2 regions of the Winslowiella toletana genome follow, and region 1 is predicted to be linked to the other one. Evidence: predicted binding sites of a transcription regulator. Region 1 holds the regulator's gene; the other holds the start of a gene.
What was found. Region 1 encodes Fur, which represses iron uptake genes when iron is present. Its sites were predicted from a motif close to ATAATAATGAGAACNACTATCAA; they were not measured.
Positions count from the first base shown of each region.

Region 2: the regulator Fur is predicted to act here: its motif matches at 2,766-2,788, upstream of exbB (tol-pal system-associated acyl-CoA thioesterase).

Region 1 covers NZ_CP134152.1:1,478,858-1,484,250, reverse strand. Annotated here, with positions in the region: gene ybfF (esterase) at 86-850, shown strand; gene ybfE (LexA regulated protein) at 1,061-1,342, shown strand; gene fldA (flavodoxin FldA) at 1,496-2,026, shown strand; gene fur (ferric iron uptake transcriptional regulator) at 2,390-2,833, shown strand; gene mtr (tryptophan permease) at 2,897-4,144, opposite strand; gene glnS (glutamine--tRNA ligase) at 4,218-5,393, opposite strand, start outside.
Region 2 covers NZ_CP134152.1:4,121,434-4,126,826, forward strand. Annotated here, with positions in the region: gene tcuC (MFS transporter) at 1-1,244, opposite strand, end outside; gene exbD (TonB system transport protein ExbD) at 1,532-1,954, opposite strand; gene exbB (tol-pal system-associated acyl-CoA thioesterase) at 1,960-2,694, opposite strand; gene RIN69_RS18880 (TRAP transporter substrate-binding protein) at 3,001-3,969, shown strand; gene RIN69_RS18885 (TRAP transporter small permease) at 3,983-4,489, shown strand; gene RIN69_RS18890 (TRAP transporter large permease) at 4,499-5,393, shown strand, end outside.

The sequences.
Region 1 (5,393 bases):
CGTTAACCGCGTTGCGCTTTCACCCGGCAAGAAACCTGAAATCCATGATAACCTAAGCTTTCGTTTCCACTGTAAGAACTTTGCCATGAATTTGAATGCTCGCCTGCAAACTGAACAATCTGTCGCTTCCTCCACGCCAATTCTGCTGATCCATGGGCTGTTTGGCAGCCTCGATAATTTGGGGGGGCTGGCACGCGGTCTGAAAACCGATCGTCCGATTTTGCAGGTTGACGTGCGTAATCATGGCTTGTCGCCGCGCAGTGAGCAGATGAATTATCGGCTGATGGCGCAGGATATGATCGATACGCTGGATGCACAGGGCATTGATAAGGTCGCGGTTATCGGCCATTCAATGGGTGGAAAAATTGCCATGACGCTCAGTGCGCTGGCACCGGAACGCATCGAGCAACTGGTGATGATCGATATCGCGCCGGTGGATTACCAGACGCGTCGCCATGACGCCATCTTTGCCGGGGTAAATGCGGTAACCGAAGCCGGTGTCACGTTACGCTCGCAGGCAGCTGACGTAATGCGCAGCCAGATTGATGAAGAAGGCGTGATTCAGTTTCTGTTGAAATCCTTTCATGAGGGCCAGTGGCGCTTTAACGTGCCGGCACTCTGGGACAATTACACCACGATTTCTGGCTGGGAAACCGTACCGGCCTGGCCACATCCGGCGCTGTTTATTCGCGGCGAACTCTCTCCTTATCTTGATGATATTCATCGTGATGCACTGCTCAGCCAATTCCCGCAGGCGCGTGCCCATGTGATTGCCGGAGCCGGACATTGGGTACATGCCGAAAAACCTGATGCTGTTTTACGCGCAATTCGCCGTTTTTTTGCGCTTTAAAAGCAAATAGTTGCTGACACAGTGAAATGATTGTCGCGACGACTTTCACTGGGGTATGATGGCGCGCTAAAATTTTGCCGCTGTACGCAATATCGACTCTCGGCAGTAGCGGGCCAGAAAAACGTTGCGAATATCCGGCGGCAAACCGGCTCATTTAGTCAAAACCCTTGGCGTTTTCAGACGCTGACGCTCATTCAGTATCACGATTCTATGGCAAAAGAGAATACGGACCGCACGACGATCGATCTGTTTGCAGATGAACGCCGCCCGGGCCGACCAAAAACCAATCCGCTTACGCGTGATGAACAGCTGCGCATCAATAAACGCAATCAGCTAAAACGCGACAAAGTTCGTGGGCTGCGCCGCGTCGAGCTGAAAATGAACAGCGACGCGGTTGATGCACTCAATCAGCTGGCTGAAGAGCGCAATATGAGCCGCAGCGAGCTGATTGAAGAGATGATTTTGTTGCAGCTTAACGCCACTGCGCTCTGACTCAGGCGAGGTCAGCTGCGGCTTTGAACGCACAATGCGACAAATCCGGCGGCATTTGAAGTTCCGCGCCCCGAGACTGTCTGCTATCATTGCCAGTAACTGACTATCTTTAGTATTCACTATATCATTAAGTTTCAAGAGGTTATTAGACTCATGGCAATCACAGGCATTTTCTTTGGCAGCGACACTGGCAATACGGAAAACATTGCAAAGATGATCCAAAAGCAACTGGGCAAAGATGTTGCAGATGTTCATGACATTGCCAAGAGCGCTAAAGAGGATCTTGAAGCTTATGATATCTTACTGCTCGGCATCCCAACCTGGTACTACGGTGAAGCGCAGTGCGACTGGGATGACTTCTTCCCAACGCTGGAAGAGATCGACTTCAATGGCAAGCTGGTCGCGCTGTTTGGCTGCGGCGATCAGGAAGATTATGCTGAATACTTCTGTGATGCGATGGGCACCATTCGCGATATTATCGAGCCAAATGGCGCGGTTATCGTCGGCCACTGGCCGACCGAAGGTTATCATTTTGAGGCATCAAAAGGCCTGGCCGATGATAAACACTTCCTCGGACTGGCGATTGACGAAGATCGCCAGCCAGAACTCACCAACGAGCGTGTTGAAAAGTGGGTTAAACAAATTTTTGATGAACTTCATTTAAAAGAAATCATCGAAGCTTAAGCTGTCTGGCTTATTGTGGGCGCTGGCTCACAATGAGCCAGTGGTTTTTCCTATAGAAATGATAGATACATATTTGTAACTTTTGACTGTAAATCTGTACAATACCCCCCCATCGGTCAGCCCGCTATTGACTCTTTTTTGAGAGTACAGGGTTTAGCAAAGTAGCCATAATGGGATAGGCTATGAGGCATGAACTTCTCACGGACGTAACTCCTTACATCCATCGGTAAGTTTAACGCCCTCCCTGCGGTTTTCATTTCGAAGCATGAGTTCTATAATGAGACGCAATTAGATTTAGCGTCGACCGATGTTCAGGGCTTTTCAGCCACATTGTGACTAGCAAAGTAACAGGACAATATCCGCATGACTGACAACAACACCGCATTAAAGAAGGCCGGCCTGAAAGTCACGCTTCCCCGACTGAAAATTCTGGAAGTGCTTCAGGAACCAGAGGGCCATCACGTCAGTGCGGAAGACTTGTACAAGCGCCTGATTGATTTGGGCGAAGAAATTGGTCTGGCGACGGTATATCGCGTTCTTAACCAGTTTGATGACGCGGGTATCGTTACCCGTCATAACTTTGAAGGCGGCAAGTCCGTTTTCGAACTTACGCAGCAGCATCATCACGATCATCTGATCTGCCTTGATTGTGGCAAAGTGATTGAGTTCAGTGATGAATCAATTGAAACGCGTCAGCGTGAAATCGCAACGCGTCACGGCATTAAGCTGACTAACCACAGCCTGTACCTCTATGGTCACTGCTCAACGGGTGACTGCCGCGAAGACGAAACGCTGCACGACAAATAAATTCTGCTTCGCAGAGTTTTAAACAAAACCGGTGACCCGTCACCGGTTTTTTTATGCCCAAATTTAGCGTGCGTAGACCGGCAACAAATTGGCGTAAGACAGTAAACTGACCACAATATTGATACCGCCAAACAGCAGCACCAGCATAATCGTCAGATGCCCGCCGGCCACCCGATAGGCGGCAGGCCCAAAACGCTGCCTGGCTTTAAATGCCAGCAGTGCCGGAGTGATTACCGCCCACAGCGTCGCCGCCAGCCCGGCATAGCCAATCGCATGCAGGAATCCATTTGGATAGATCAGGCTGGCTGTTAACGGAACCGCAAACGTCATCAGCGTAGTTTTCAGACGCCCCACGGCATTATTTGCCATGCCAAACAGATCGGCAAGGTAGTCAAACAGTCCGAGACTGACGCCCAAAAATGAGCTGGCAACGGCAAAATTGGAAAACAGTAGCAGCAGCACACTTAACCACGGGCTGCTAATCAGATCGCCAAAGGTCGCCACCAGCGCATCAATGTTGCCACCCGCCTGGGCTATATCGATAAATTTCGCGCGCTGAATATTGCCCATCGCACTGATTAACCAGACAAAGTAGATTGCCAGCGCGATCAGCGTGCCGTAAATCAGGCACTTTCTCACCTTAGCGGCATCCTGGCGGTAATAGCTGACCAGCCCGGAAATATTGCCATGATAACCAAACGATGCCAGACAGAATGGCAGCACCATAAAGATATAGGGAAAATAGCTTGCCCCACTCTGCTGGGTATTGAGCAGATTATCGACCTGCACATGCCACAGCAAACCGCCAAATGTCAGCAGAAAAGCGGCCAGTTTGGCGAACAGAAAGATAAAGGTCATTCTGCTGACCACTGCGGTGCCCAGCCAGATAAATACCGCTAACAGCAGAGTAAACAGAAATCCTGCCATCCGCTGTGATAACCACGGCAGCGCGCTGGCAAAAGTATGATGCAGGATTGAACCGCTGGCAGAGATATAGGCGTAGGTCAAAATCCCCAGCACAAACGCGATGGTAATGCCGTTAATCACATTCCACTTACTGCCCAGCAGATCGCGGGTTACCGTTGAAAAATTCGCGCCTTCCGGATAATGCTGGCTCGACTCCAGATACAGCAGCCCGGATAACAGCATGCAAAACCACGAGAACAGCAAAATCAACGTGGACCAGGAAAACCAAGCGCCAGACATCACGATCGGCAGAGAAAACATGCCTGCGCCAATAATTGTGCCGCTGATGATCATGGTTCCCCACATCACCGACGGTGCTTTTCGTCCTGAAATTATTTCAGCCATAAAAGAATTGTCGTCCATTGCAAATAAAAAAAACGCAGCTTTCAGGCTGCGTTTTTTACTGTCACGGCGAGATTTATCCGCCGATTTTCGCCCAGGTGTCGCGCAGGCCAACGGTACGGTTAAATACCAGCTTTGACCGGCTGGAGTAGCGACTGTCGGCACAGAAGTAGCCTTCACGTTCAAACTGATAAGGGCTGCTGGCTTCTGCCGCTTGCAGGCTCGGCTCAACAAAGCCCTGCTGAATCACCAGGGATTCCGGGTTGATGGTCGCGAGGAAATCTTCCGCGCCAGCCGGATTTGGCACGCTGAACAGGCGATCGTACAAGCGAAACTCCGCCGGTAACGCATGCACAGCAGACACCCAGTGGATCACCCCTTTCACCTTGCGGCCATCAGCCGGATCTTTGCTGAGGGTGTCGGTGTCGCAGGTGCAATACAGGCAAGTGATATTGCCCGCTTCATCTTTGGCCACGCGCTCGGCTTTAATCACGTAAGCATTACGCAGTCGCACTTCTTTGCCCAGCACCAGACGCTTGTACTGCTTGTTGGCTTCTTCGCGGAAGTCAGCACGATCGATGTAGATCTCGCGGCTGAACGGCACTTCGCGGCTGCCCATTTCCGGCTTATTCGGATGAGCAGGCATCGTCAGCAGCTCTTCATGACCGGCCGGCAAGTTTTCGATAACCACTTTCACCGGATCCAGCACCGCCATCGCACGCGGCGCATTTTCATTCAGATCGTCACGAATACAGGATTCCAGCGACGCCATCTCAACAATGTTATCCTGCTTAGTGATACCGATACGGCGGCAGAACTCACGAATCGAAGCGGCAGTGTAGCCACGACGACGCAGGCCAGAAACCGTCAGCATGCGCGGATCATCCCAGCCTTCCACCACGTTTTCGGTCACCAGCAGATTCAACTTACGCTTGGACATGATCGCGTATTCGAGATTCAGGCGTGAGAACTCGTACTGGCGCGGATGTACCGGAATGCTGATGTTATCCAGCACCCAGTCATACAGACGACGATTGTCCTGGAACTCCAGCGTACACAGCGAGTGGGTAATGCCTTCCAGCGCATCGGAAATGCAGTGGGTAAAGTCATACATCGGATAGATGCACCACTTATTGCCGGTCTGATGGTGTTCCGCAAATTTAATGCGATACAGTACCGGATCGCGCATCACGATAAAGTTAGACGCCATATCGATTTTGGCACGCAGACAGGCGCTACCTTCGGCAAATTC
Region 2 (5,393 bases), 2.3 Mb from region 1:
ACCAGCCCACACAGCGCCGCCACGGTCAGCCAGACGCCAGGCATCGCCTTATCGCCGGTTACGTGGATCAGGTAGCTGGATATCGCCGGAGTAAAGCCGCCAAACAGCGCGGTCGCCAGGCTGTAGGCCATCGAAAATCCGGTGGCACGCACTTCAGCCGGCATCACCTCTGCCAGATAAACCACCATCGCACCGTTATAGCTGGCGTAGAGAAACGACAGCCACAGTTCAGCTTCCAGCAGGTGAGCAAAGCTTGGCGATCCCACCAGCCAGTGCAATACCGGCCAGGCGGTGACGATCATTAACAGGCTGAACACAATCAACAGCGGACGACGCCCAACCCGGTCCGATAACGCCCCCATTACTGGCAGCCAGAACAGGTTCGACAGACCGATAAACAGCGTTACCAGAAAACTTTGCTTGTCGCTCATCATCAGCACGGTCTTACCGAAGGTCGGGGTAAAAGCGGTAATCATGTAGAACATTACCGTGGTGGTAACCACCATCAGCATTCCGGCCAGCACCAGCGCCCAGTTACTGGCAACCGATCGCATGATTTCGCTCATTTTGGGATGATGCTTGCGCTGGCTGAATGCTTCGGTTTCTTCCAGCATGCGACGGATCCAGAACAGGAACGGCACAATCATACATCCCACCACAAATGGAATACGCCAGCCCCATTCGGTAACCTCGCCTTTATCCAGCAGATGGTTCAGCAACAAGCCCAGCAGCGCGGCGAAGATAACCGCTACCTGCTGGCTACCAGACTGCCAGCTGACGTAAAACCCTTTGCGCCCTTTCGGAGCCACTTCCGACAGGTAAACTGATACACCGCCCAGCTCAACGCCCGCTGAAAAGCCCTGCAATAAACGCCCCAACAAAATCAGAATTGGCGCTGCCGCGCCCAGAGTGCTGTAACCCGGCACACAGGCGATGGTAAGTGTACCCACTGCCATCAGGCACAGCGTCAACAGCAGGCCCTTGCGACGACCGTACTGATCAATATAGGCACCAAGAATGATCGCCCCAAGCGGACGCATCAGGAATCCGGCACCAAACGTCATTAGCGTCAGCATCAGTGAAGCGAATGGGTCATCACCGGGGAAAAAGGTTTTAGCAATAGCGGTGGCATAATAGCCAAACACCATAAAATCGTACATTTCCAGAAAGTTACCGCTGGTAACGCTAAAAATGGTTTTTGCAGCGCTCTTGGGCCGCCTTGACATTGCAGCAGTGGGGTTCATACAGGCTTCCTTATGTTTTTCTTCGTTTTTATCCTGCAAGGCCAGGTTTTAATGTGACCTTCTTCACCATTCCAGTTTACAAAGTAAACCGATTGGTAACGAAAAATTAACAAAAGGAATTAGCCAGAAGATTGTACTGATAAGAGGGGGTTTGAGGGGATTTACGCAGTAATGAGCAACTTGAGGTTTTTTCTGTAGCGGTGGCATCTTCCGCCATCCGCGCCGAAAAATGCTGTCCGGACGGGAGCCGAAAACGGCTCCCGTAAAATCACAGGCGTGACAGAAGGCTATTTAGCGACGGTTTCCATACCCATTAAACCAATCTTCAGATAGCCAGCCTGTCGCAGGGAGTCCATTACGCCCATCAGCGTTTCGTAATCAACACTCTTATCTGCCTGGAAGAAAATAGTGGTGTCTTTCTTCCCTTCAGTCTGCGCATTAAGCACGTTGACCAGATTCTCAGTATTTACCGCTTCGTTGCCAATAAACAGCTGTTTGTCTGCTTTAATCGACAGATAAACCGGCTTTTCCGGGCGCGGTTGCGGGGTACTGGTTGAAGCAGGCAGATTAACGCGGACATCCACTGTCGCCAGCGGAGCGGCAACCATAAAGATGATCAGCAAAACCAGCATCACGTCGATAAACGGCGTGACGTTGATTTCATGCATTTCACCATTGCTGTCGAGATCTTCGTTTAATCGCATCGCCATGATAGTTAACCTAACCGCAGCTTATGGGCTGCCGCCGTGCGGTGCGCATCAGCGCTGTTTGCCAGATCGAGATCGCGGCTCTGCAACAGCAACACCTGTGCCGCTACGTCGCCAAGTGAAGCTTTGTAGTTGGCAATCATACGCGCAAACACGTTATAGATGACGACCGCTGGAATCGCCGCAACCAGACCAATTGCCGTTGCCAGTAGGGCTTCAGCAATACCCGGAGCAACCACTGCCAGGTTGGTAGTCTGCGTCTTCGCAATGCCGATAAAGCTGTTCATGATACCCCAAACGGTACCGAACAGGCCGACGAAGGGTGCAATTGCACCGATGGTTGCCAGGAAGCCGTTACCACGCCCGGCATGACGGCTGAATGCGGCGACGCGGCGCTCCAGACGGAATCCGGTGCGATCTTTAATACCGTCGTTATCGTCAGAACCGGCAGAAAGCTCCAGCTCATTGCGTGCTTCATTAAGCAGCTGAGTACTGAGGCTGCCAGCGTTGAAATTTTTGCAGGTTTCTACCGCTTCGTTCAATGAACGAACCGTTGCCAGTGCCTGCTGCTCACGCTTCAGGCGGCGTTTAGCTGACAGCAGTTCCACACTCTTACTGAAGAAGATTGCCCAGGTGATGACGGATGCACACAGCAGTCCAATCATTACCGCTTTCACTACGATGTCAGCATGTGCATACATGCCCCAAACAGAGAGATCTGTTTGCATCAAATTACTGGTCACCACGCTGTATCTCCAACCTCAATAAACCACATTCGGAAATCAAGCGCAGATCATATCAAATTAGCGCTGAATTGATAGTAGTTCTCATTACTATTTACATTTTGACACCGCTGATTTCAGCCTGCGCTACCTCAGACTAACGAAGAGATACCATCCACATCACATTTTTGAAATGATGTTTTATAAATTAGCGAATGTCATTTCAAAATATTACAAAACTGTGAGTCGCTTCACCGCTACTGGTTAATTTTAACGCTACTTTTTAGCCACATTATTCTAACAACGACCTGACCTCTGGAGCCTGAGATGAACCTAACCCGAACTTTACTCAGCATGTGTTTGCTTGGTGCAGCGGTGACTTGTGTGCAAGCCGCCACCCTTCGTGCCGCCGATGTCCACCCAAAAGGCTACCCGAACGTGGTTGCGGTGGAACATATGGGTGAAAAGCTGGCGGCGGCCACCGACGATCGGCTGGAAATTAAAGTGTTTCCCAGCGGCGTGATGGGCGATGAGAAACAGATGATCGAGCAGGCTCAACTGGGAGCCATCGATATGATCCGCGTTTCGATGGCTCCGGTAGCGGCCATTCTGCCGGAAATCGAAGTCTTTACCCTGCCCTATGTGTTCCGCGATGAGGATCATCTGCACAAGGTACTGGATGGAGAAATCGGCCAGCAGATCGGCGATAAAATCACCGGCAGCGCCAACTCCCGCCTGGTGTTTCTCGGCTGGATGGATGGCGGCACGCGCAATTTGATCACCAAGCAGCCGGTGCTGACGCCGGAAGAGCTACACGGGATGAAAATCCGCGTGCAGGGCAGCCCGGTGGCTATCAATACGCTGAAAGCAATGGGTGCCAATGCGGTGCCAATGGGCGTCAGTGAGGTATTCAGCGGCATGCAAACCGGCGTCATCGATGGCACGGAGAATAATCCCCCTACCTTTATCGCCCATAACTACCTGCCGGTGGTGAAAAATTACACCCTCAGCGGCCACTTTATTATTCCTGAGCTGTTTCTCTACTCAAAGGTGAAGTGGGACAAACTGAGTAAAGAGGATCAGCAGCTGATTACCAAACTGGCAAAAGAAGCGCAGGCTGAGCAGCGTCAGCTGTGGGCAACCTACAATCAGCAGTCGATCGATAAGATGACAGCAGGCGGCGTTAAGTTTCATGACATCGACAAAACCGCCTGGATCGAAGCCACCAAACCGATTCGCGATAAATATGCCGCTCAGCATCAGCAACTGATGCAGGCGATTGCCGACGTTCAATAATCAGGAGCCGACCATGACGAATAAATGTCATAACCTGATGGACTGGCTCTACCTGGCAGGAATGGTGGTCTCCGGCATTGCACTGCTGGTGATGACGCTGGTCGTCCCCTTCGCCATCTTTATGCGCTACGTAATGAATGATGGCTCCTCATGGCCGGAGCCGCTGGCGATTATGTGCATGGTGACCTTCACCTTTGTCGGCGCAGCAGTCAGCTACCGTGCCGGTTCTCATATCGCGGTTTCAATGCTGACCGATCGCTTACCTGAGGGTTTACGCCTGCTGGCCTCACGCATTGCCGATCTGCTGATGCTGGTGATCTGCGGCTTTATTCTCTGGTACAGCGCACAGCTTTGTATACAGCTGTGGTATCAGCCCATCGCCGAATTTCCGATGATAACCGCCGGACACAGCTATTTGCCGGTGCCGATTGGTGCTGCGCTGACGCTGATGTTTGTGCTGGAACGGCTGGCATTTGGTTCGCAAGAAAATCGCCCGGTTGTGATTATGGGTAACACCTGAGAGGTCATCATGGACGCATTAGTATTGCTGTTGACGTTGGGCGTGCTGCTGGCGGTAGGCATGCCGGTGGCCTACGCGGTGGGATTAAGCGCGCTGGTTGGCGCCTGGTGGATCGATCTGCCGTTAGAAGCACTGATGATTCAAATGACCAACGGGGTGAATAAGTTTTCGCTGCTGGCGATCCCGTTTTTCATACTCGCTGGCGCAATTATGGCCGAGGGCGGTATTGCCCGACGACTGGTCAATTTCGCCTATGTCTTTGTCGGTTTTATTCGCGGCGGCTTATCGCTGGTGAATATCGTCGCCTCAACCTTTTTTGGCGCCATATCCGGATCGTCGGTGGCAGATACCGCCTCGATCGGTTCGGTAATGATCCCGGAGATGGATAAGAAGGGCTACCCGCGCGACTATGCCGCTGCGGTTACCGCCAGTGGATCGGTGCAGGCGATCCTGATTCCACCCAGTCATAACTCGGTGATTTATTCGCTGGCGGCAGGCGGCACGGTGTCGATTGCCGCGCTGTTTATCGCCGGAGTGCTGCCCGGCCTGCTGCTCGGCTTGACGCTGATGGTGATGTGCATCGCCTTTGCGCACAAACGCTCTTACCCGAAGGGTGAACGCGTTCCTTTTAAGCAGGCGCTGAAAATTCTGCTCGATGCGCTGTGGGGGCTGATGACGGTAGTGATTATCCTCGGCGGAATTCTTACCGGGGTATTTACCGCCACCGAATCGGCGTCAATCGCCTGTCTCTGGGCGTTTTTCGTCACCATGTTTATCTATCGTGACTACAAATGGCGTGAGCTGCCGAAACTGATGTGCCGCACGGTAAAGACCGTCACTATCGTCATGATTCTGATCGGCTTTGCCGCCTCGTTTGGTGCGGTAATGACCTGGATGCAGCTGC